3 regions of the Streptomyces sp. NPDC024698 genome follow, and region 1 is predicted to be linked to each of the others. Evidence: riboswitches for the same ligand, from Rfam matches in the RefSeq annotation. Region 1 holds a riboswitch; each other region holds the start of a gene.
What was found. Region 1 has a riboswitch for S-adenosylmethionine ahead of ACZ4AA_RS00400 (aminotransferase class V-fold PLP-dependent enzyme). Riboswitches for the same ligand answer to the same signal wherever they lie in the genome.
Positions count from the first base shown of each region.

Region 1 (7,435 bases):
CAAGCGCCTGCCGCACGGTGAGTTCATCGAGGTCCACGAGCCGCTCAGCCAGGACGCGCTGCACACGCTCACCGCGCACGTGCAGTACAAGCCGGCCGAGATCGGCCCGACGGTCGACGAGAACGGTGTCGAGCGCAAGGTCTCGGGTGCGCAGAAGCTGCGCGCCAAGATGAGCAAGGGCTTCTACGGCGAGGAGGGCCAGATCCCCAAGCCCACCGTCGAGGAGTACAAGGAGATCACGAGCGGCCACGGCCACCACTGATCCCCGGCAGTTCGCCACGGCAGGAGCCCCGTCCACGCAACGGACGGGGCTCTTCGCCGTCTCGGGGCTGGATAGGGTGGACTCACCCGGTGCCAGGGGGTGAGTCCACCCCGCGGCGCCCACGACCGTGTCACCCGCGCCCGTGTCAGCACGACCGCGTGACCCAGGAAACCAGGAGCGACCATGAGCGCTGTGAACCCCGCTGGAGGCGACACCGCGGCGGGCCGTTCCTGGCCCGCGGTACTGAACGGACTGCTCGAAGGCCGCGACCAGAGCGCCGACGACACGGCCTGGGCGATGGACCGCATCATGCGCGGCGAGGCGACCGACGCGCAGATCGCCGGGTTCGTGGTGGCGCTGCGGGCCAAGGGCGAGACCGTCCAGGAGATCGCCGGACTCGTCCGGGCCATGTACGAGCACGCGAACGTGATCGAGGTGCCCGGACGCACCGTCGACATCGTCGGAACGGGCGGCGACGGCGCGAAGACCGTCAACATCTCCACGATGTCCTCGATCGTGGTGGCCGGCACCGGCGCCAAGGTCGTCAAGCACGGCAACCGGGCGGCGTCCTCCGCGTCCGGGGCGTCGGACGTGCTGGAGAAGCTCGGCGTCAATCTGCAACTGCCGGTGAGCCGGGTCGCCGCGGTGGCCGAGGAGGCCGGGATCACCTTCTGCTTCGCGGTCAAGTTCCACCCGGCGCTGCGTCATGTGGCGGCGGCCCGCGGCCAGTTGGGCATCAGGACCACCTTCAACGTGCTCGGACCGCTGACCAACCCGGCACGGGTGAAGGCCCAGGCGGTCGGCGTCGCCGATGCCCGGATGGCGCCCATCGTGGCGGGCGTGTTCGCCGAGCGCGGCAACTCCTCGCTGGTCTTCCGCGGTGACGACGGCCTCGACGAGCTGACCACCACCGGGGGTTCCCACGTGTGGGTCGTCCGCGACGGCAAGGTCACCGAGGAGCGCTTCGACCCCCGCGACGTCGGGCTCGACATCGTCCCGGTGGAGGCACTGCGCGGCGCCGACGCCTCGTACAACGCGGAGGTCGCCCGGCGCCTCCTGGACGGCGAGAAGGGGCCCGTGCGGGACGCGGTCCTGCTGAACTCGGCGGCCGCCCTGGTGGCCCTCTCGCCGACCGGCGCGCCGCTCACCGGCCAACTCCGCGAGGGAATGGAGAAGGCCGCCGAGGCGATCGACTCCGGCGCCGCGAAGCGCACCCTGGAGCGCTGGGTGGCCGCCAGCAACGCCTGATCCACCCGCCGGTCCCCACCGGAGCCCGGCGCGGGACGCAGTCCGGATCCTGGACTGCGTCTTGCGCGGGGAAGATCCTCTGGCAAGATGCTGTATCAGGTCATGAGTGACAGCCATCAGGCCCCGGCCGGCTGTCCGGCAACCCTCCGTCCGTGGCGGGGTGCCCCGGGTGAAGACCAGGTCGTAGGCAGCGAGGCCTACGGCAAGCGCGGACCCCTCCCGCTCTCCGGGCGGACCACCAGGGGTCCTGGTCGTTCGAGGGAGCCTTCTGTGAGCAAGCGAATGCGATAGGGCGCCGAGCCCCGCCTCCGCACACCCTTTTCACCCTTCTCCCGCGCTGAGCGCCGCCTGCGGCGGCCGGCTCGCGCGGTGATCCCGCCTGCCTCTCACAGGAGCTCGCCATGTCTGTCTCCACCGTTGCCGCCGACCAGAGTGTTTGTGCCCCCCTGCCCGTTCTGGGCCGGGATGTCACCGTCCCGCTCGTCACCGGCGGCGAGGTGACCTACGCGGCCCTCGACTACGCCGCCAGCGCGCCCGCCCTCCAGCGGGTGTGGGACGACGTGGCCGCGTACGCGCCGTACTACGGCAGCGTCCACCGGGGCGCCGGCTACCTCTCGCAGCTGTCCACCGACCTCTTCGAGAACGCCCGCAGGACCGTCGAGGAGTTCCTCGACTGCCGCGCCGACGACCAGGTCGTGTTCACCCGCTCCACCACCGACTCGCTCAACCTGCTCGCCGCGGCCCTCCCGGCCGACTGCCAGGTCTTCGTCTTCGAGACCGAGCACCACGCCTCGCTGCTGCCCTGGCGCGACGCCCGGGTGACCTACCTGAACGCCCCCCGCACCCCCGCCGAGGCCGTCGAGACCCTGGAGCGCGCCCTCGCCGCCCGCACGGTGTCCGTTGAAGGGGGCCATGGACCGGCCCTGGTGTGCGTCACCGGCGCCTCGAACGTCACCGGGGAGCTGTGGCCCGTGCGGGAACTGGCCGCCGCAGCGCACGCCCACGGCGCCCGGATCGTCCTCGACGCCGCCCAGCTCGCCCCGCACCACCCGGTGTCGGTCCAGGACCTCGACGTCGACTGGGTCGCCTTCTCCGGGCACAAGCTGTACGCGCCCTTCGGCTCCGGTGTCCTCGCGGGCCGCTCCGACTGGCTGCGCGAGGCCGACCCCTACCTCGCCGGCGGCGGCGCCAGCCGCAAGGTCACCCGGCGCGCCGACGGCGGGGTGGACGTGGAGTGGCACGACAGCGCCGCCCGGCACGAGGCCGGCTCGCCGAACGTCATCGGCGCCTACTCGATCGCGTCGGCGTGCAAGGCGCTCACCGAGGAGGGCTTCGACAACCTGCTCGCCCGCGAGCGGCACCTGATCCGTACCGTCCGGGAGGGCCTCGCCGAGGTCCCCGAGGTCCGGGTCCTCTCGCTCTTCGGCGACGACGCCCCCCGCGTCGGCGTCATCTCCTTCGTCGTCGAGGGCTGGAACAGCTCGCACTTCGCGGCGGCGCTGTCCGCCGAGTACGGCATCGGTGTCCGCGACGGCCTCTTCTGCGCCCATCCGCTCGTGCGCACGCTGCTCGGCAGCGCCCCCGAGACCCAGGGGGAGTGCGGAGCCCCGGAGGCGGCACCCGGCGAGAAGTCCCTCAACGCCATCCGGGTCAGCTTCGGGGCCGGCACCCCCGACGAGCACGTCGAGCGGTTCGTGCGCGCGGTGCGCGAGCTGGTCAGGGACGGCGCGCGCTGGCAGTACCGCACCGAGGGCGGCCGCTGCGTCCCCGCGGTCTGAGGGCAGGGGCAGCCACGCCCGGAGGCGGCGCCGCGTCGGTCAGGAGTCGAGACCGATCGCGAACGCCGCCTCCAGGTCGTGCTGGGAGTACGTACGGAACGCCACGTGCGTGTCCGTCGCCTCGACGCCCGGGATCTTGCTGATCTTGCCGGGGATCACGTCCGCCAGGTCGTCGTGGGCCTGGACCCGGACCATGGCGATCAGGTCGTAGGTGCCGGTGACGGAGAAGACCTCGCTGACGCTGTCCAGCGACGCGATCGACTCGGCGATCTCGGGGATCCGGTCCACGCTGGTCTTGATGAGGACGATCGCGGTGATCACGGCTGGTTCTCTCCCTAGGGGCCGCTGCTGGGGATCTCACCCTACTCGCGGTCCACGGGGCCGGGCCGCTCCACCGGGGGCCCCGGCAGCACCCCGAGGGCGGGCACGGCGGCCGGGCGGCGGTGGAACCGGGCCCAGGCGTAGACGAAACCCAGGGTGAAGCCCACCAGGTGGGCCAGATAGGCGACCCCTGGACCCGAGGAGCTGCGGCCCGCCGCCAGCCATTGCAGCGTGAACCAGAACGGCAGCACCACCCAGGCGGGGAACCGCAGCGGCAGGAAGAACAGGAACGGGAAGAGACTGGTCACCCGGGCCCTGGGGAACAGGTACAGGAACGCGCCGAGCACCGCGGAGATCGCCCCGGAGGCCCCGACCAGGGACTGCTGCGAGGACGCGTTGGCGGCCGCGTAGCCCAGCAGGGCCAGATACCCGCAGCCCAGGTAGAAGAGGGCGAACTCCAGGTGGCCCATGCGCTCCTCGGTCATCAGCCCGAAGACGTAGAAGAACAGCATGTTGCCCAGGAGATGGAGCCAGCTGCCGTGGATGAACAGCGCGGTCGCGGGGGTGAAGGCCTCGCCGGGCGCCCCGCCGAACAGCCCGGCAGGCACCACGCCCCAGCGGCGGAAGTACGCCCGCTGCGCGACCAGCAGTTCGTCCCCGGTGCCGTACGCGGGATCCAGGCCCGAGGCGGGACCGATCACGAAGATCAGACAGCACAGGACGATCAGTCCGTACGTCACCGGCGCAGACCGGCCCCTCAGCGCCCTTCCGGCCGTCGCACTCCAATTGCCGATCATGGTACAGAGCATGACGTAACCGGACGGGTGCGCACAGACCGCCTCGCCGCCGTGGACACCCGAGCGTCGAGTACCCGCCAGGCCGTAGGGTTACGAGCCAAAGCACCGGGAAAACCGGCGCCGGACGGACACTAGAAGGAAAGCGGCTGCCCTATGACGGTTCCCCTGCCCGACGCGAAGACCCGCTGGCGCTGTGCCCTCTGTGGCAACCTCACGCGTTTCGACGTGACCCGCTCGTCGAAGGTCGTCGAGTATGTGCACCTGGACCTGGCCGGTGAGCCCAAGGTCGAGGAGCGCGAGGTGGTCAGTGAGACCATCGAGTCGGTGCGGTGCCGCTGGTGCAACGCGGTGGATCAGGTCGAACTCGTGGACAGGCCGGGCGCCGGCTCCTGAGGGAGCGGGCCCCGCACGGATTTTGGGGTGAACGGATGGTGGAGACCACAGGCGGGGAGCCGGACGACGGCACCGCCGAGGTGCTCGACCGTCCGCTGCCCGACGGCGTGCGCCGGCGGGTCGTGCAGATCGTCTCGGACGGCTTCGGCGGGCTGACGGTGTCCGAACTGCCCGCACAGCTGCGGCAGTACGCCCGATTCGCTCCCAATCGTCGCGCCAAGTTCGCGGGCAACGCGATGGCGGCGGCGCTGGAGACCGACCCGCTGTTCAGACAGCGGATCGCGGAGAAGCTCAGAGAGGCCCAGCCCGAGCTCGTCGGCGCTCTCGACTCGGGCGCGCCGCCCCCGGCCGCGGATCCGCTGGACGTGGCGGCCGCGGCCTACGTCGTGCGTCCCGCCGGTTGGGTCAAGCTCGTGACCGCCGCGGGCGAGGAGGCCCTGCGCGCGGACGCCGAGCGCGCCGACGAGGAGAGCCGCGCCGAGCTGGACCGGCTGCGCGCCGATCTCGCGGAGGCCCGCGCGCAGACGCGGACCGAGACCGAACGGCTGCGCGCGGAACTGGAGTCGGCCCGCAAGGAAGCGGAATCGCTTCACCGCAAGCTGCGCGGGGCCCTCAGCGACGTCAAGCGCGGCGAGGCGGCCCTGCGCAAGCTCCAGGCCGAGACGGAGGGGGCGAAGGCGGAGGGCCAGGCCCAGGTGTCCGCGGCCGAGAGCGAGACGCGGCGGCTCAAGGCGCGTCTGGCGGAGGCCGAGGCCGCGCTGGAGGCCACCCGCAAGGCGGCCCGCGAGGGTCGCAGCGTCGAGGACATGCGGGTGCGGCTGCTGCTGGACACGGTGCTGGACGCGGCCCAGGGGCTGCGCAGGGAACTGGCGCTGCCTCCCGTCTCCGTACGGCCCGCGGAGACGGTGGAGGCGGTCGAGCCGGGACGGATGACCCCGAAGGACATCGCCACCCGGGCCCTGTCCGAGAACGACCCCGCGATCCTGGACCAGTTGCTCGCGCTGCCCCAGGCCCATCTGGTGGTCGACGGCTACAACGTCACCAAGACCGGCTATCCCCAGATGCCGCTGGAGAAGCAGCGGCTGCGGCTGCTCGGCCAGCTCTCGCAGCTGGCCGCGCAGACCGGCGCCGAGGTCACCTGTGTCTTCGACGGGGCCGAACTGGCCGCGCCGGTGCTGCTCGCGCCCCCGCGCGGGGTGCGGGTGCTGTTCTCCAAGCCCGGTGTCACGGCGGACGAGCTGATCCGCCAGCTGGTGCGCGCCGAGCCGCCCGGCCGGCCGGTGATCGTCGTCTCCACCGACCGTGAGGTGGCCGACGGGATCGCCAAGGCGGGCGCCCGGCCGGTGGCGTCCGTGGTGCTCCTCAAGCGCTTCTCGCGCGGCTGAGCGACTCCTCCGGCGTGCTTCCGGGACGTCTTCTCCCTCGCGTCGCGCGTGTCCGGCGATCCGTCTCCTAAGTCGCATGAGCCGCCTACGCACCATGCGTAACGTCTGTGCGTGATGCCCGAATTGGTCATGTCTTCACGCGACGTAGTGTCAAGCGAGCATTACTGCTGGTGAGTTGATGGCAAAGAATGCGCTCCGTGACAAAGAATTTTCAGGTTTGGATTTGAACTGATCACAAGTAGGTCACTAGGGTCGTGCCTCGAACCTCCAACAGGGTGATCACTCATGAGGAGTGACGGTGGAGGGGCACCGCCCGTCGGCGTTTTCGGCAGGCGGCTGGAGGAAGAAGGAGCTCGCCTTCGTGGCGTCCCACCGTCGACCCAAGCAGCCGAGCCGCACCCGTGTGACCGTGCTCACCACCGCCGCCGCTGCCGCCGTTGTGCTCAGCGCCAACGCCGCCAACGCGGCCCCGTCCGAGAAGCCCAACAAGGACGAGGTCAAGACCAAGGTCGACAAGCTCTACCAGGAGGCCGAGCAGGCCACGGAGAAGCTCGACGGCGCCAAGGAGAAGCAGCAGAAGCTCCAGAAGGAGATCAGCGCTCTCCAGGACAACGTCGCCCGTGGCCAGGAGGAGCTCAACGAGCTCCGTGACGGCCTCGGTTCGATGGCCAGCGCCCAGTACCGCACCGGCGGTATCGACCCCTCCGTCGCGCTCTTCCTCTCCTCCAACCCGGACGACTTCCTGGACAAGGCCTCGGCCATGGACCAGCTGAGCGCCCAGCAGGTCGAGTCGCTCAAGAAGGTCCAGGAGAAGCAGCGTTCGCTGGCCCAGCAGCGTGCCGAGGCCTCCGCGAAGCTCAAGGACCTCGCCGACACCCGGGCCGAGCTCGCCAAGAAGAAGCAGGAAGTCCAGGGCAAGCTGGGCTCCGCGCAGAAGCTCCTGAACTCCCTGACGGCGCAGGACAAGGCGGCGCTGGCCACCCAGGAGAAGGAGCGGGCGACCCGCGCCAGCGAGCGCGTCGACCTCGGCACCACCAAGGCCGCCTCGGGCCGCGCCGGCGCCGCGTTCGCGGCCGCCCAGAGCGTGATCGGCTCGCCGTACGTCTACGGTGCCTCCGGCCCCAGCTCGTTCGACTGCTCGGGCCTGACCTCCTGGGCCTACGCCCAGGCCGGCGTGACCATACCCCGGACCTCCGAGGCCCAGGCCAACGCGGGCACCCGGATCTACTCGCAGAGCGATCTCCAGGTCGG
Region 1 covers NZ_JBVHLK010000001.1:83,048-90,482, reverse strand. Annotated here, with positions in the region: gene qcrB (cytochrome bc1 complex cytochrome b subunit) at 1-262, shown strand, start outside; gene trpD (anthranilate phosphoribosyltransferase) at 446-1,510, shown strand; SAM riboswitch class IV at 1,609-1,725, shown strand; gene ACZ4AA_RS00400 (aminotransferase class V-fold PLP-dependent enzyme) at 1,912-3,288, shown strand; gene ACZ4AA_RS00395 (Lrp/AsnC family transcriptional regulator) at 3,328-3,609, opposite strand; gene ACZ4AA_RS00390 (rhomboid family intramembrane serine protease) at 3,651-4,406, opposite strand; gene ACZ4AA_RS00385 (hypothetical protein) at 4,560-4,799, shown strand; gene ACZ4AA_RS00380 (NYN domain-containing protein) at 4,835-6,184, shown strand; gene ACZ4AA_RS00375 (C40 family peptidase) at 6,546-7,435, shown strand, end outside.

Region 2 (7,435 bases), on a different contig from region 1:
CCCTCCGCCAGGCCGCCGGTGCGCACGTCGTGCCCGAGCGCGACGGGCACGCCGCCGAGCCGCTCGCCGAGCAGCCGGCGCAGCGGGACGTCGCGCCAGCCGAGGTTGGCCGCGTAGACCGCGATGCCGCCCTGGGTGTCGACGATGCCGGGGACGGCGACGCCGGCCGCTGCCGCGCTCTCGCCGAAGTGCTCCTCGCCGTAGGCGCGCAGTTCGGCGGCGAAGTCGAGGATCTCCTCGACGACGGCGTCGGGCCCGCGCTCACGGCCGGTCGCGCGACGGGCCTGGTGCAGCAGCGCGGGGTGCCCGGGGTCCTGCCGCGGGGCGCCGGGGCGGTCCGGGGAGGGCTCGTTGTCCACCCCGACGAGGGCGGCCTTCATCCCGGTGCCGCCCACATCGAGGGCGATGACGTGTCTCACGGGGGACAGTGTCGCGCTTTACCCCTGGAAAGGTCTAGTCCACTCGCGGGATGGAGCTGGTCTATCCGCATTCCGAGACGTGACCTGGCACGCGGGGCAGGGCGGCCAGGGGCTGTGCCGGTCTCCTGCCCCTCGCCCGGCGGCCCCGGACCCGGTGCCTGTCGGTGCCGGGGACTACCGTGCTGTCCATGGAAGAGCTGCCCGCGCGCGAACGGAGCATTCTCGCCCTGGAGCGCCGCGGCTTCTCCGGCCCCGGCGCCAAGGAGCGCGCCATACGCGAACGGCTGGGCCTGGCCCCGGTCCGCTACTACCAGCTGCTCAACGCACTGCTGAACGACCCGCGCGCCCTGGCGCACGACCCCGTGACGGTCAACAGACTCCGCCGTGTCCGCGAGGCCCGCCGCGACGAACGATGAACGCTGGCAGGATCCGGCCCCGGCCGGAAAATTCAGCCCCTCCGGCGTTTGAGGAGCGGGGGTCCGGGGGCAGCGCCCCCGGGTCGGGAGGGGCGAGAGAAGGTCTTGGCGAGGTGGGATCCGGGCATTCCGGGGGGAGAGGCGCTTGCTCGGGCGTGAGTCGGGGGTGCGTCCGGCGCCACCCGGATAGGGTCGTTCCATGGGCACCCACCCCGAATCCAAGGACTCCTTGCCGGCCCCGGTGACCCCCGCCGGGCGCGAAGCTCTGGAAGCGATCCTCACGCACCCCGCCCGGACGGTCGTCGCGCTCGACTTCGACGGCACCCTCGCCCCCATCGTTCCCGATCCCGACCGGGCCCGGGCGCACCCCGACGCGGTCCCCGCGCTCGCCGCGCTCGCCCCCAAGGTCGCCTCCGTCGCCGTGGTCACCGGCCGCCCGGCCGGTGTGGCCGTGCGCCACGGCGGTTTCGCGGGCGTACCCGGCCTGGAGCACCTGGTCGTCCTCGGTCACTACGGCGCCGAGCGCTGGGACGCGGTGAGCGGTACGGTCACCGCCCCCGCCCCGCACCCCGGTGTGGCCGCCGTCCGCGCCGAGCTGCCCGGGTTCCTCGACGGGATCGGTGCCTGGCAGGGCACCTGGATCGAGGAGAAGGGCCGGGCGGTCGCCGTGCACACGCGGCGGGCCGCCGATCCGCAGGCCGCGTTCGAGGCGTTGCGGGAGCCGCTGGGTGAGCTCGCCGCCCGGCACGGGCTGATCGTCGAGCCGGGGCGCATGGTCCTGGAGCTGCGTCCGCCGGGCATGGACAAGGGTGTGGCCCTCGTGGAGTACGTCCGGGAGACCGGGGCCGAGGCCGTGCTGTACGCGGGGGACGACCTGGGGGATCTGCCCGCCTTCGCCGCCGTCGACAAGCTTCGCTCCGACGGGGTTCCGGGGCTGCTCGTGTGCAGTGGCAGCTCGGAGGTCGCCGAACTCGCCGAACGCGCCGACCTCGTGGTCGACGGGCCCGCCGGGGTCGTCCGCCTCCTCGCCGCCATCGCGGCCCGACTCGCCTGACCCGGGCCGGTTCGTCCCCCTGCGGGTGGGGCGGGTCGGGCACCGGCTTGTTTCGCCCCCTCCGCCCCTACCCGACCCGTACCCGGGGCTCCGCCCTGGACCCCGCTCCTCAAACGCCGGAGGGGCTGGACCGATCCGGCCGGGGCTAACTCGAAGAGAGTTCGTGCAGTTGGTCCAGGAACCACTGGGCCGGGGGGAGGGCGGTGGCCGCCGCCGACAGGCGCTTGGTGCGTTCGGCGCGCTCGCCGGGCTGCATGCCGAGTGCCTCGTGCAGCGCCCGCGCCGTGCCGGTGATGTCGTACGGGTTCACGGAGATCGCGTCCTCGCCCAGTTCCTCGTACGCCCCGGCCTCCCGCGACAGGACCAGCACGCAGCCCTCGTCGGAGACGACCGGGACCTCCTTGGCGACGAGGTTCATGCCGTCCCGGATCGGGTTGACGAGGGCGACGTCGGCCAGCCGGTACGCGGCGAGCGAGCGGGCGAAGTCGTCCTTCACGTGCAGCACCACCGGAGTCCAGCCGGGCGTTCCGTACCCGGAGTTGATCTCGTCGGCGAGCCGCTGCACCTCGGCCGTGTAGTCCCGGTAGACCGCGAGGTCCTGCCGCGAGGGATAGGCGAAGGCCACGTGGACGACCCGCTCGCGCCACTCGGGGTGGTCGTCGAGCAGCTGCCGGTACGCCAGCATCCCCCGCACGATGTTCTTGGACAGCTCGGTCCGGTCGACGCGCACGATCGTCCTGCGGCCCGCGCCGATCTCCTCGCGCAGCGCGGCCATGCGTTCCCCGACGTCCGCCCGGTGCGAGCGCTCGCGCAGGAACTCGGCGTCCGCCCCGAGGCCGTGCACGCCGACCCGGGTCTCGCGCACGGGCGGCCCGGCGCCGTCCAGGTGCTCGATCGCGGGGGAGCCGCCCGAGGGCCGGGTGGCGACGTAGCGGCCGGGTTCGGTCTGCTCCGCGCAGCGCATGAACGCCGTGGCCCACCGCCAGGTCAGGAAGGCCACCCGGTCGGCGCCGAGCATGCCCGCCATCAGCTCGGCGCGGATGTCGTCGGGGAGCATCCGGAAGTAGTCCTCGGGTGCCCAGGGGGTGTGGGAGAAGTGGCCGATGCGCAGGTCGGGGCGCAGCTCGCGGAGCATCCCTGGCACCAGGCACAGGTGGTAGTCCTGGACCAGCACCGACGCGCCCTCGGCCGCCTCCTCGGCGAGCGCCTCGGCGAAGGCACGGTTGTAGGCGCGGTACGACGCCCACTGCCGCCGGAACTCCGCGTCGAAGACCGGCTCCAGCGGGGTCTGGTACAGCATGTGGTGGACGAACCACAGCACGGAGTTGGCGATGCCGTTGTACGCGTCGGCGTGCGTGGCGGCGTCGATGGCCAGCATCCGTACGCCGTCCTCGCCGACCCCGCGCCGGACGGCCTCCCGGTCGCCGTCGCCGAGGGCCGAGCACACCCAGAGCGCACCCGCGTCCGGCCCGATCGCGGAGAGACCCGAGACGAGTCCACCGCCGCCGCGCCGGGCGTGCAGCGAGTCGTCCTCCCGTACCTCGTAGGTGACCGGGCCGCGGTTGGAGGCGACCAGAATCCTGTGGGCACCATGCGTTGAAGCCATGCCTCGAAACCTAGCCCCGTCTCGAAACGCTCAAACGCGCCCTTCGGCCGTATGCGATCGGCGGCCGTGGGCGCCGGACTACGCGGCTCTGCGCGTCTGGTACTCGGACATTTCGGTCATCGGCGGCCTTTCCTCGGTGTCCACGGAGTAGGTGCGCGGCCGGAAACCGTCCCGGTCGCGTTCGAACTGGGTCAGGGAGGGGCGGATCAGATGGCCGCGGGCGAGCCGGAGCTGCGCGGTGCGGTAGATCGCGGCGGCCATGCGGCCCAGCGCCTGGCCGTCCTGGTGGCGGTGCTTGCGCACGCCGACGTCGACCTGGGCGAGGGCGTCCAGGCCCACCAGGTGCAGGGCGTCGACGAGCATGCCCAGTTCGACGCCGTAACCGACGGGGAAGGGGAGCTGTTCGAGCAGCGAGCGGCGAGCCGCGTACTCGCCGCCGAGCGGCTGGACGAAGCCCGCGAGCTGCGGCCAGTGCATGTTCAGCAGGGGGCGGGCCATCAGCTCGGTGACCCGGCCGCCCTGCCCGCCACCGCCGGCCATCGGGCGGTCGTACATGGCCTTGACGAGGTCGACGCCGGGCTCGGTGAGCAGGGGGCCCACGATCCCGGAGACGAAGTCGGACGAGAACTCCCTGAGGTCCGCGTCGACGAAGGCGACGATGTCCCCGCTCGTCACGAGGAGCGACCGCCACAGCACCTCGCCCTTGCCGGGCACGGCCGGTATCCGCGGGAGGATGTCGTCGCGGTGCACGACGCGCGCGCCCGCGGCGGCGGCGACCGCGGCGGTACGGTCGCTCGAACCGGAGTCGACGACGACGATCTCGTCGACGAGGGGCACCTGCTGCATCAGGTCGTGGCGGATGATCGCGACGATCTCGCCGACCGTCTCCTCCTCGTTGAGCGCGGGCAGCACGACACTGACCGTCGAGCCGGTGACGCGCTTGGCTGCCATGAGTTTGTGGAGCGGGCGGTCGGTCACGGACCAGGAGCGTGTGCTCAGCCAGCTCTCGACTTCTCTCAGCACCGTCTGCGGCTCCTCACTGTCTGATCACACGCCGTCGTCGGCGTGCCCGCTGCGGCCGGCGGCGGATCGATGGGCTCGTCTCGCCGTTCGGACGACTATCTCAACTGTCCTGGCCTTCGGTTACAGTCTTGAACAACGCGCATGACCATCGCATGTCCTGGATCGTCGGCGCGTATCGTGTTCAACAGTTCAACAATCAAATACCGCTCATCCAGAGGGGCAGAGGGATACGGCCCGATGAAGCCCCGGCAACCCTCCAGCCGGTCTCGTAGCGATCGATGTCGATCGCGTCGCGAGGCTCCCGGCTCGGGAAGGTGCCAAATCCGTCTCACGGCGAAGTGCGCCGTGAGGAAGATGAGGAGAAAGGGCCTCGCCTCCATGGCTGCGCAGACAGTTGCAAGCACCACGAACTCCGCCGACCCGGTGGACCTCGGCCCGGCCGCGGCGCTTTCCTGCCGCGAGTGCGGACACCGCGTGCCGCTCGGCCCGGTCTTCGCCTGCGAGGAGTGTTTCGGCCCGCTCGAGATCGCCTACGACTTCTCGGCGTACGACACCGAGGAACTCCGCAAGCGGATCGAAGCGGGACCCGCGAACATCTGGCGCTACGCGCCGCTGCTGCCCGTCCCCGCGGACGTGGCGGACAAGCCGAACATCAACCCTGGCTGGACCAAGCTCGTCCGGGCCGACAACCTGGCCCGTGAGCTCGGCGTCGACGCCGGAAAGCTCTTCGTCAAGGACGACTCGGGCAACCCGACGCACTCCTTCAAGGACCGCGTCGTCGCCCAGGCCATCGAAGCGGCCCGTGCCTTCGGGTTCACCACCCTCTCCTGCTCCTCCACCGGCAACCTCGCCGGAGCGGTGGGCGCCGCCGCGGCCCGCGCCGGCTTCCGTTCCTGCGTGTTCATCCCGCACGACCTGGAGCAGGGCAAGGTCGTCATGGCCGCGGTCTACGGCGGCGAGCTCGTCGGCATCGAGGGCAACTACGACGACGTGAACCGTTTCTGCTCCGAGCTGATCGGCGACGCGGCCGGCGAGGGCTGGGGCTTCGTCAACGTCAACCTGCGGCCTTACTACGCCGAGGGCTCCAAGACCCTGGCGTACGAGATCTGCGAGCAGCTCGGCTGGAGGCTCCCCGACCAGCTCGTCGTGCCGATCGCCTCCGGCTCCCAGCTCACGAAGATCGACAAGGGTCTCCAGGAGCTGATCAAACTCGGACTCGTCGAGGACAGGCCGTACAAGATCTTCGGCGCCCAGGCCGAGGGCTGCTCCCCGGTCTCCGTGGCCTACAAGGCCGGCCACGACGTCGTACGGCCCCAGAAGCCGGACACCATCGCCAAGTCGCTCGCCATCGGCAACCCGGCGGACGGCCCGTACGTGCTCGACATCGCCCGGCGCACCGGCGGCGCGGTGGAGGACGTGGACGACGAGCAGATCGTGGACGCGATCAAGCTGCTCGCGCGCACCGAGGGCATCTTCGCGGAGACGGCGGGCGGTGTGACCGTCGGTGTCACCCGGAAGCTGATCGAGAACGGTCTGCTCGACCCGACGCTGACCACCGTCGTGCTGAACACCGGCGACGGCCTCAAGACCCTGGACGCGGTGGCCTCCGACACCGGGCTGACCGCGACCATCCGCCCGAACCTCGACTCCTTCCGAGAGGCTGGTCTCGCATCATGAGCGTCAACGTCCGCATCCCCACCATTCTGCGCACCTACACCGGTGGGGCCGCCGAGGTGACGGCCGAGGGCGCGACCCTCGCCGAGGTCATCGGAGACCTGGAGAAGAAGCACACGGGGATCGCCGCGCGCGTCCTGGACGACCAGGGCAAGCTGCGCCGCTTCGTCAACGTGTACGTCAACGACGACGACGTTCGCTTCGAGCAGGGCCTGGAGACGGCGACCCCGGCGGGGTCCGGAGTCTCGATCATTCCGGCCGTCGCCGGAGGCTGATCGTTACCCTCGGTAATGCCGAACACATCGCGTTCACATAATTGCCCCTTCCGCGAGACAAGCGGAGGGGGCAATTCTGTAGGGTTGAACGCGCTAGAGTTGGGGAAGCCGGTTTGTTTTCGATGTTGGTTTCATGCCGGACGCATATGAGTTGCCGTTCTGGCGCCGATAAGAAGTAGCCAAAGTGGCTCACCTTTTTGGGTATTTTATGGCATTTATGGGGCCCGACTTGCCCCGGATCCTTGCGTATTCTCCGCAAATCATTGATCGGCCATGCCCAGAATTCTCGTCCGACTGACCTGTTGCAGAGGGCAGTTGGACAGATACATTCAGCCGCGGTCGACGCGTTCCGGCGCACACCCCCAACCGTTTGGGGGGTGAGGTCTGACCCGGATCCGCGAAGTGCGGATCTGTGCAAGGGCCAGTAATAGGGGAGTTAGGCATGGCTCAGGGCACCGTCAAGTGGTTCAACGCGGAGAAGGGGTACGGCTTCATCGCGGTCGACGGTGGTGCGGACGTCTTCGTGCACTACAGCGCGATTCAGATGGACGGCTACCGCACCCTTGAAGAGGGTCAGCGAGTGGAGTTCGAGATCTCGCAGGGCCAGAAGGGTCCGCAGGCGGACATGGTCAAACTCGCCGTCTGATCCGGGCGCGAACGACCACCGACTCAACTCACGCACGAGGGGCCCGCATCCCACCAGGGGTGCGGGCCCCTCGTGCGTTTCCCGGTCGCCCCCCGCCTCGCGCATGCCCGCGTGCGCGTGCTGGACGGAACCCCGGGCGGGGGCTGGGCCAGGGGGCTGTTTTCATGAGAGGCGCTTGCACTCGCAGGGGTCGAGTGCTAATCATTGGCGTTAGCACTCTCCCAGTGAGAGTGACAGAACTTGGATCGGGCCGGCGAGGCTCACGGGCCTGTGGGGCAAGGAACCACAGGGTTCGAGGGCCGTCCGTCGCGGGCGCGGGCAC
Region 2 covers NZ_JBVHLK010000004.1:172,018-179,452, forward strand. Annotated here, with positions in the region: gene ACZ4AA_RS11740 (ROK family protein) at 1-380, opposite strand, end outside; gene ACZ4AA_RS11745 (DUF3263 domain-containing protein) at 608-835, shown strand; gene otsB (trehalose-phosphatase) at 1,035-1,889, shown strand; gene ACZ4AA_RS11755 (alpha,alpha-trehalose-phosphate synthase (UDP-forming)) at 2,035-3,495, opposite strand; gene ACZ4AA_RS11760 (glucosyl-3-phosphoglycerate synthase) at 3,574-4,518, opposite strand; SAM riboswitch class I at 4,723-4,879, shown strand; gene thrC (threonine synthase) at 4,897-6,195, shown strand; gene ACZ4AA_RS11770 (MoaD/ThiS family protein) at 6,192-6,467, shown strand; gene ACZ4AA_RS11775 (cold-shock protein) at 6,910-7,113, shown strand.
Region 2: linked by a shared signal. The riboswitch ahead of thrC (threonine synthase) and the one ahead of ACZ4AA_RS00400 (aminotransferase class V-fold PLP-dependent enzyme) in region 1 are both predicted to bind S-adenosylmethionine.

Region 3 (7,435 bases), on a different contig from region 1:
GTGCAGACCAGCACCACCGCGGCTGTCCGGGCCGCGTGCGGCCAGGTGCACTCGCCGGCCTCCGCCCGCCGTACCGCGCTGCCGAGGAACATCACGGCCAGGATCACCAGGCCTTCCCAGAGGGGAACCGTGCCGTTGAAGGCGACCAGGACCAGGGCGAGGACGCCTCCCGCGACGGCCCCCGGCACACGCGGCGCGGAACGCCGGGAACTCCCGCAGCACACGGCGATCACGAGCACCGTCGCAGCGAGCATGACCAGGGGGCCGGTGCCGACCACGCAGGACAGCGCGGACGCCCGCGGTACGAACGCCGCCGCCGCGCTCATCGCGGCGAGCGCTCCCAGGACCACGGCCACGGTCGCCGGGTGCCGGTGCAGGCGGACCGTGTACAGGGAGACGACCAGCAGGTAGAAGGCGAGCTCGTACGACAGCGTCCACAGGACGAGCAGCAGACTCGGCGTCCCCAGCAGCTCCTGGAGCAGGGTGAGATGCGCGACGGCGACCGTGACGGGATCCCGCCCCGCGAAGCGAGGGCCGAGGCGCGCGACGCCCAGGAGGTCGAGCAGCACGACCGAGCCGACCAGGGCGGCCCACAGCGGGTAGACACGAAAGGCCCGCCCGATCCAGAACGTCCGCACGCAGCCCCGGCGTTCGAGCGAGGCGGGGATGACATAGCCGCTCACCAGGAAGAACAGCATCACGCCGTACCGGCCGATGTTCACCAGGGGCGCCAGCTGCTCCCTGGACTCCGCCAGGAAGGCGTACGACGCATGGTCGACCGCCACGAGAAGTGCCGCGATCCCGCGCAGCGCGTCCAGCCAGCCCAGCCGCGCGGTGTCGGCTGATCCGCCGGATGGGGGCGACGGCCGGGGGAGCGGCCGGACAGCGGGAGGTGCCGGTTCCATGGGGTTTCCCTGCCCGGAGGAGGTTCGCCGGACGGGCCGGCGAGCGGGCACGGCGAACGGAGCGGCCCGGTCCGGCGGCTCGCCGGGACTTGGTTCGCGGGGCCGGACGCCACATGGAAGTGCGAACGCCCGGCCGCACGGCACGGGACACGCTCGAAAGGGACGGCTTTCGCCGGGATCGCCCATCCTGCTGGATCCACGCGGGTGAACCGCACGGCGGCGGGGGCGGCCGACCGGGGCCACTTCCGGGGCCGCGGCGGCCGGTTCGTGTGTGAGGCGTGCGCTGCGGGCCGCGCGTCGGTCCGCGTGAGGAACGCGCACCCGCCCGGGCGACCCCGGGCGGGCTGGACAGCGGGTCTTGTCGGGGGCGTCAGGCCTCAGGCGTCCGTCGTCAGGGGTACCGCGTCGGTGGCCGGCCGGAAGGCGGGGTGCTCGCCGAGACGGTGTGCGTAGTCCAGGAGCCGGGGCCGCGCGCCGAGGGCCTCCGGGCCGCCGAGACCGGTGAGCGCCACCCATACGTCGACGTCCGCCGCCGTGAGACCGTCGCCGAGGATGTAGGGCCGCGAGGTGAGTTGGCAGTCCAGCAGGTCCAGGGCCGCCGCGAGTTCCGAGGGCGGGGCGGAGGGGGTGACATCGCGCTCCAGCAGATCGCGGAGGGCCTCGATGTCGGCGGTGAGGGAGGGAGGCCAGAGAGTGGAGGGGCAGGTCGTGGAGTGGCCGGAGAGCAGCCCCGCGAGATCGCGGAGGATGTCGGGCGTGTGGTTGCTGACGATGCGTCCGCTCCAGCGGTCGCACAGTGCCGGTGCCGTCAGCGGCCCGTCGAAGTGATGCTCGGTCGCCTCGTAGGCCCGGCGCAGTGAAGCGTAGGCGTCGGGGGTGCGCACGGGGTCCGTGAGGAGTGTGGTGGCGACCGAGTCCTTCAGACCGAGCAGCCCCAGGGTGATGGCGATGCGCAGCGAGTGCGGACAACTCCGCGACAGATACAGCTCGTAGCGGTGCGGAGCCGGGTAGAAGCCGCCGGCCAGGCCCACGCCGATGCGGCTGTCGACACGGTGGGGGAGGACGGACGGCGCGACCGCCGGCGTGAGCCGAAGCGTGGAGGGGAGCGTGGAGGGGAGCGAAATCTGTTCACAGGGACGGGTGTTGACGGAACTGGACGTGCGCGAAGCTGTCTCAGGCATGACTCTCCCTGGGGGAAGACGGAAGCCACCGCCGCTTTGTGGGCACCGGCGGCCGGAATGCGGATTGACTGCGCCTGTCGCACCGGTCCGGATCTGACGGACCGGTCGCGGATCAGTAGGCGCTGGAGACACGCAACAGATCGATGTGCAGGCGCCTCGTCAAGCCGTTCCTTGGCATTCCCACCGGTCCCGACCTCAGGGCTCGCGAGACGCGAGACCACGCTTGCCCCGCCACGCCGGCGGGACCCGGTCGTCACCCGGGGCACCCCGTCGCGGTGGAAGGGTTGCCTGTCAGCGGGCCGGGGCCGATGACCACCGGAGGGGGCGAACCCGCACCGAGGGGCGCTGACAATCGTGACCGTCCATGCAAGTTTCGGGGCGCTCTGTTGTGCCGTCAAGAAGGCCGACAACACGGTCTCACCTGGTGGTCACCCGCATTGACATTCTTTTCCGGACAGGCCTAACGTGCGGCCCACAACAGGATGCCTTTTCGGCCGGAGAAGAAATGGTGACGGCGATGCACACAGCTGACGGGACGGCCGCATGGCGGCGCACCGGTCGCGATGTGCTGTGCGCCGACCGCTCCGTGGACCTGCTGCGTGTCAACAGCGCCCTGTGTACGGGCATGTGCCGCCCTCTCAGCCAGGGCTGACGGTTCCTCCGAGTCTCTGACGTCCACCGCTGTCGCGGTGCGTCCCTTCCTGTCCAGCCCCCGTTCCGCATGCCGCCGCGCACCGCCTCGTACCGAGCCGTCTCCCGCTCGGCGCGGCGCTGCCGCCCGCGTGGATCCGGGGTGTCCGAATCCGCTGGAGCTCCCCATGAGTCAACCTCCTGGCAGCGCTGTGTCCTTGGGATCAGCGACGCCCGCAGAGGCGATCCCCCTGACCGACCTTCCTGCCGCACCCGAACCCCTGGCCGCTCAGCGGGTCCTTCCGCTCCGGCGTCCCGGCCGCTGGATCATCACGGCCGTGGTGCTCGTGCTGGTCGCCCAGATCGCCCACGGCCTGGTGACCAACCCCTTCTACCAGTGGGACCGCTTCCAGTACTGGTTCCTGCGCCCGACCGTTCTCGACGGCCTGCTGATCACCCTCGAAGTCACGTTCTACAGCGCCGTGCTGGGCCTGCTCGGCGGCATTCTGCTGGCGCTGGCCAGGCTCTCCCGGAGCCCGGTGCTCCGCGCGGTGAGCTGGGTCTACACCTGGCTGTTCCGTTCGGTGCCCCTCATCGTGGTGCTGCTCTTCCTCTACAACTTCAGTGCGCTGTACCGGACGCTGAGCGTAGGTGTTCCGTTCGGTCCCGCCTTCTTCAGCTTCGACGAGTCGCGCCTGGCCACCGACATGGCCGTCGCCGTCGTGGGACTGAGTCTGAACGAAGCGGCGTACGCCTCCGAAGTGGTACGCGGCGGCCTCCTCTCCGTGGACCAGGGGCAGCACGAGGCCGCCTCCGCCCTGGGTCTGCCGAAGCGGTACCAGTTCGCGAGGATCGTCTTCCCGCAGGCACTGCGCTCCATCACCCCCAACTACGTCAACCAGCTGATCGGTCTGATCAAGGGCACCTCGCTGGTCTTCTACGTGTCCCTGCTGGACCTGTTCGGAACCGTGCAGAGCATGGGCAGCACCTACCCCGGCGACATCGTGCCCCTGCTCCTCGTCGCCACCGCCTGGTACCTGATCCTCACCAGCGTCGTCTCCGTCGTCCAGTTCTACGTCGAGCGGTACTACTCGCGGGGCGCGCTGCGCACCCTGCCGCCGACCCCGTTGCAGAAGGTGCGAAGCGGTCTGCGCGAGGCGCGGGCCCGGGTCCGTAGGGAGACGGCGATATGAGCGGCGTGACGAGCAGCCCCCGGCCGGCGGCGGTCGAGGTGCACGACGTCCACAAGTGGTACGGCCTCCAACAGGTCCTGAACGGCGTCGAGTTGACCGTACGGCCCGGTGAGGTGACGGTCATCCTCGGACCGTCCGGCTCCGGGAAGTCCACCCTCCTGCGCGTGATCAACCACCTGGAGAAGCCCGAACTCGGCCATGTCAGCCTGAACGGCGAGCTCATCGGCGTACGCCGGCAGGGCGACCGGCTCAAGGAGCTGAGCGAGCGGGTCATCCTGGCCCAGCGCAGCCGCATCGGGTTCGTCTTCCAGAACTTCAACCTCTTCCCCCATCTGACCGTCCTGGGCAACGTGGCCGCTGCTCCGGTGGCGACCGGCAGGCTGTCCAGGCCCGGGGCAAGGGAGTTGGCCCGCGAGCTGCTCGCGCGGGTGGGCCTGGTCGACAAGGCAGGGGCCTACCCACGGCAGTTGTCGGGCGGTCAGCAGCAGCGCGTCGCCATCGCCCGTGCTCTCGCCCTGCGGCCCGGGGTCATCCTCTTCGACGAACCGACGTCCGCCCTGGACCCCGAACTGGTCGGCGAGGTCCTCGCCGTCATCAAGGACCTGGCCCACAGCGGCACCACCCTCGTCATCGTCACCCACGAGATCGGCTTCGCCCGGGAGATCGCCGACCGGGTGGTCTTCATGGACGGCGGCCGGATCGTCGAACAGGGACCGCCCGAGCAGGTGCTGGACCAGCCGCGAGAAGCGCGCACCAGAGAGTTCCTGAGCAAGGTGCTCTGACCGCTCCCGCCCGGACGCCCCGCGCGACACCGCTCGACGGGGCGCTCCCTCGCGCTGCCTTCCCCGACCCACGGCGGGGCAGCCCCCTCGATTCCGCGGCCCACCCGGGCCGCTCCCCCCACGTTCCTCACCGCACACCCGAAAAGGACAGCCATGCGTACCCTCGGCCTGAACAGCAGGACCCTGCGCGGCGTCGCCGCGACCGCCGCCGTCGCCTCCCTCGCCGCCTCTCTCGCCGCCTGCGGCGGAGACAGCGACGCCGCCACCCGGACGCGGTCCGACAAGGCCGGCACCGTGACGGTGGGAGCACTGTCCAACGGAGCCGCCAAGGAGACCGCGCTGAACGTGTCCGAGGTGAAGGCGATCAGCGCAGAGCTGCCCAAGTCCGTCACCAAGAAAGGCACGTTGGTGGTCGGCATCGGCGCGCTGCCCGCCGGCTCGGCGCCGCTGAACTTCGTCGGCTCGGACCAGAAGACGCTCACCGGCAGCGAACCGGACCTCGGCAAACTGGTCGCGGCCGTCCTCGGACTGAAGCCGGTGGTCAAGAACTCGACCTGGGAGAACCTCTTCGTCGGCGTCGACAGCGGCAAGGTCGACGTGGCCTTCTCCAACGTCACCGACACCGAGGAGCGCAAGAGAAAGTACGAGTTCGCCTCCTACCGGCAGGACAACCTCGCCTTCGAGGTTCCGAAGAAGAGCACCTGGAACTTCGGCGGCGACTACCGCAACCTCGCGGGTAGGACCGTCGCGGTGGGCGCCGGCACCAACCAGGAGAAGATCCTCCTGGAGTGGAAGGCGAAGCTGGCCAAGGAGGGCAAGAAGCTCACCGTCAAGTACTACCAGGACAACAACGCCACCGCCCTCGCCCTGAACAGCGGGAAGATCGACGCCTCCTTCGGCCCCAACCCCGCCGTCGCCTACCACGTCACCCAGAACGCCAAGTCCCCCAACCCGACCCGCAACGCAGGGCAGTTCTCCGGCGCGGGCGAGACGATCCAGGGGCTCATCGCGGCCACGGCGAAGAAGGACAGCGGGCTCGCCAAGCCGGTCGCCGACGCCATCAACTACCTGATCAAGAACGGGCAGTACGGCAAGTGGCTGGCCGCCTGGAACCTCTCGAACGAGGCGGTCAAGACCTCCGAGGTCAACCCGCCCGGCCTGCCGCTCGACAACTCCTGAACCACACCGCCCGCCCAGGGGACTCCGCCGCGCCGCGGCGGAGTCCCGGGGCGCGTCCGGCCGCGTTCCAGATACGGAGAACCCGCACCGCCATGTCCACCAGCCTCAGCCCCGTCGCCTCCCCGGGTCCGACCGCACCGCACGTCCTCGACAACGCGGCCTGGGCCGCGCTCACCGGCCCGCACGCCCACCTCGCCGAGCGCGTCGGCGGCGCCGCCCGCTACCCCACGGACGTGTCCCCGTTCGCCGCCCTCGACGACCCCGCCGACCCCCGCTCCTGGGCGGACCTGGCCGAGCTCGTCGGTCCCGGCACCCTCACCCCGGTCACCGCGGTCCAGACCGTGCCCGCCGACTGGACGATCGAACAGAGCGGTGAGGGAGTCCAGTTGACCGCCACCGCGCTGCACTCGGAGCCCGCGCCCGAGGCGATACGCCTCGGCCCCGACGACGTCCCCGAGATCCTCGACCTGATCGCCCTCACCCGCCCGGGCCCCTTCCTGCCCCGTACCGTCGAACTCGGCACCTACCTCGGCCTGCGCGAGGACGGCCGTCTGGTCGCGCTGGCCGGCGAACGGCTGCGCCCGCCGGGATGGACCGAGATCAGCGCGGTGTGCACCCACCCCGGCCACCGGGGCCGGGGCCTGGCCACCCGCCTGGTCCGCGCGGTCGCGGCGGGCATCAGGGAACGGGGAGACACCCCCTTCCTCCACGCGGCCGCCGACAACACGAACGCGATCCGGCTCTACGAATCGATCGGCTTCACCCTGCGCCGCCGCACCCGGTTCATGCTCGTCCGCACCCCTGGCGGACACCAGGCCGCGCCGCAACGACAAGATGCCGCCGGAGCGCCGGAAGAAAAGGCATAGCCGTGCGGTTGCCATGGTTCAGGACCGTGCGGCGCCCCGTCGGGCGCCGGCGGGCACCGGGCGGAGAACGCCCCCGCGAGCGCGGGGCCCAGAGGGCGGAGGTGAGACACATGCGGCACGTGTCCCACCGCGCGCCGAGCCCGCTCCCGCCCCGCCTTCCGCACCTGTACGGCCGGCCGCACATCGATCTGCTGCGGTTCGCCGGCGCCCTCTGTCGCCCCTGACCTGTTTCCACGCAGCCGCGCCCCGCTCACCAGGGCGGGCTTCCTCGTACGGTCGATCAGGAAGGCACCTCCGTGTCCTCGTCACCCCCTTCGCTGCACCTCGCCGTCGCCCTGGACGGCGCCGGCTGGCATCCGGCCGCCTGGCGCGAGCCCGTGGCCCGCCCCCACGACCTGCTGACCGCCGGCTACTGGACCGGCCTCGTCGCCGAGGCCGAGCGCGGTCTGCTCGACTTCGTGACCATCGAGGACGGACTCGGCCTCCAGTCCTCCTCCTTCACCGGACCCGACGGGCGCACCGACCAGGTCCGCGGCCGCCTCGACGCCGTCCTCATCGCCTCGCGCGTCGCGCCGCTGACCCGCAACATCGGTCTCGTGCCGACGGTCGTGGCCACCCACACCGAGCCGTTCCACCTGTCCAAGGCGATCGCCACCCTCGACTACGTGAGCTCCGGCCGCGCGGGCCTGCGCGTACAGG
Region 3 covers NZ_JBVHLK010000010.1:34,627-42,061, forward strand. Annotated here, with positions in the region: gene ACZ4AA_RS22790 (acyltransferase family protein) at 1-905, opposite strand, end outside; gene ACZ4AA_RS22795 (cell envelope biogenesis protein OmpA) at 1,283-2,086, opposite strand; gene ACZ4AA_RS22800 (putative leader peptide) at 2,199-2,264, opposite strand; SAM riboswitch class IV at 2,301-2,446, opposite strand; gene ACZ4AA_RS22805 (hypothetical protein) at 2,604-2,738, shown strand; gene ACZ4AA_RS22810 (amino acid ABC transporter permease) at 2,905-3,909, shown strand; gene ACZ4AA_RS22815 (amino acid ABC transporter ATP-binding protein) at 3,906-4,691, shown strand; gene ACZ4AA_RS22820 (ABC transporter substrate-binding protein) at 4,845-5,870, shown strand; gene ACZ4AA_RS22825 (GNAT family N-acetyltransferase) at 5,963-6,736, shown strand; gene ACZ4AA_RS22830 (putative leader peptide) at 6,847-6,960, shown strand; gene ACZ4AA_RS22835 (LLM class flavin-dependent oxidoreductase) at 7,033-7,435, shown strand, end outside.
Region 3: linked by a shared signal. The riboswitch ahead of ACZ4AA_RS22800 (putative leader peptide) and the one ahead of ACZ4AA_RS00400 (aminotransferase class V-fold PLP-dependent enzyme) in region 1 are both predicted to bind S-adenosylmethionine.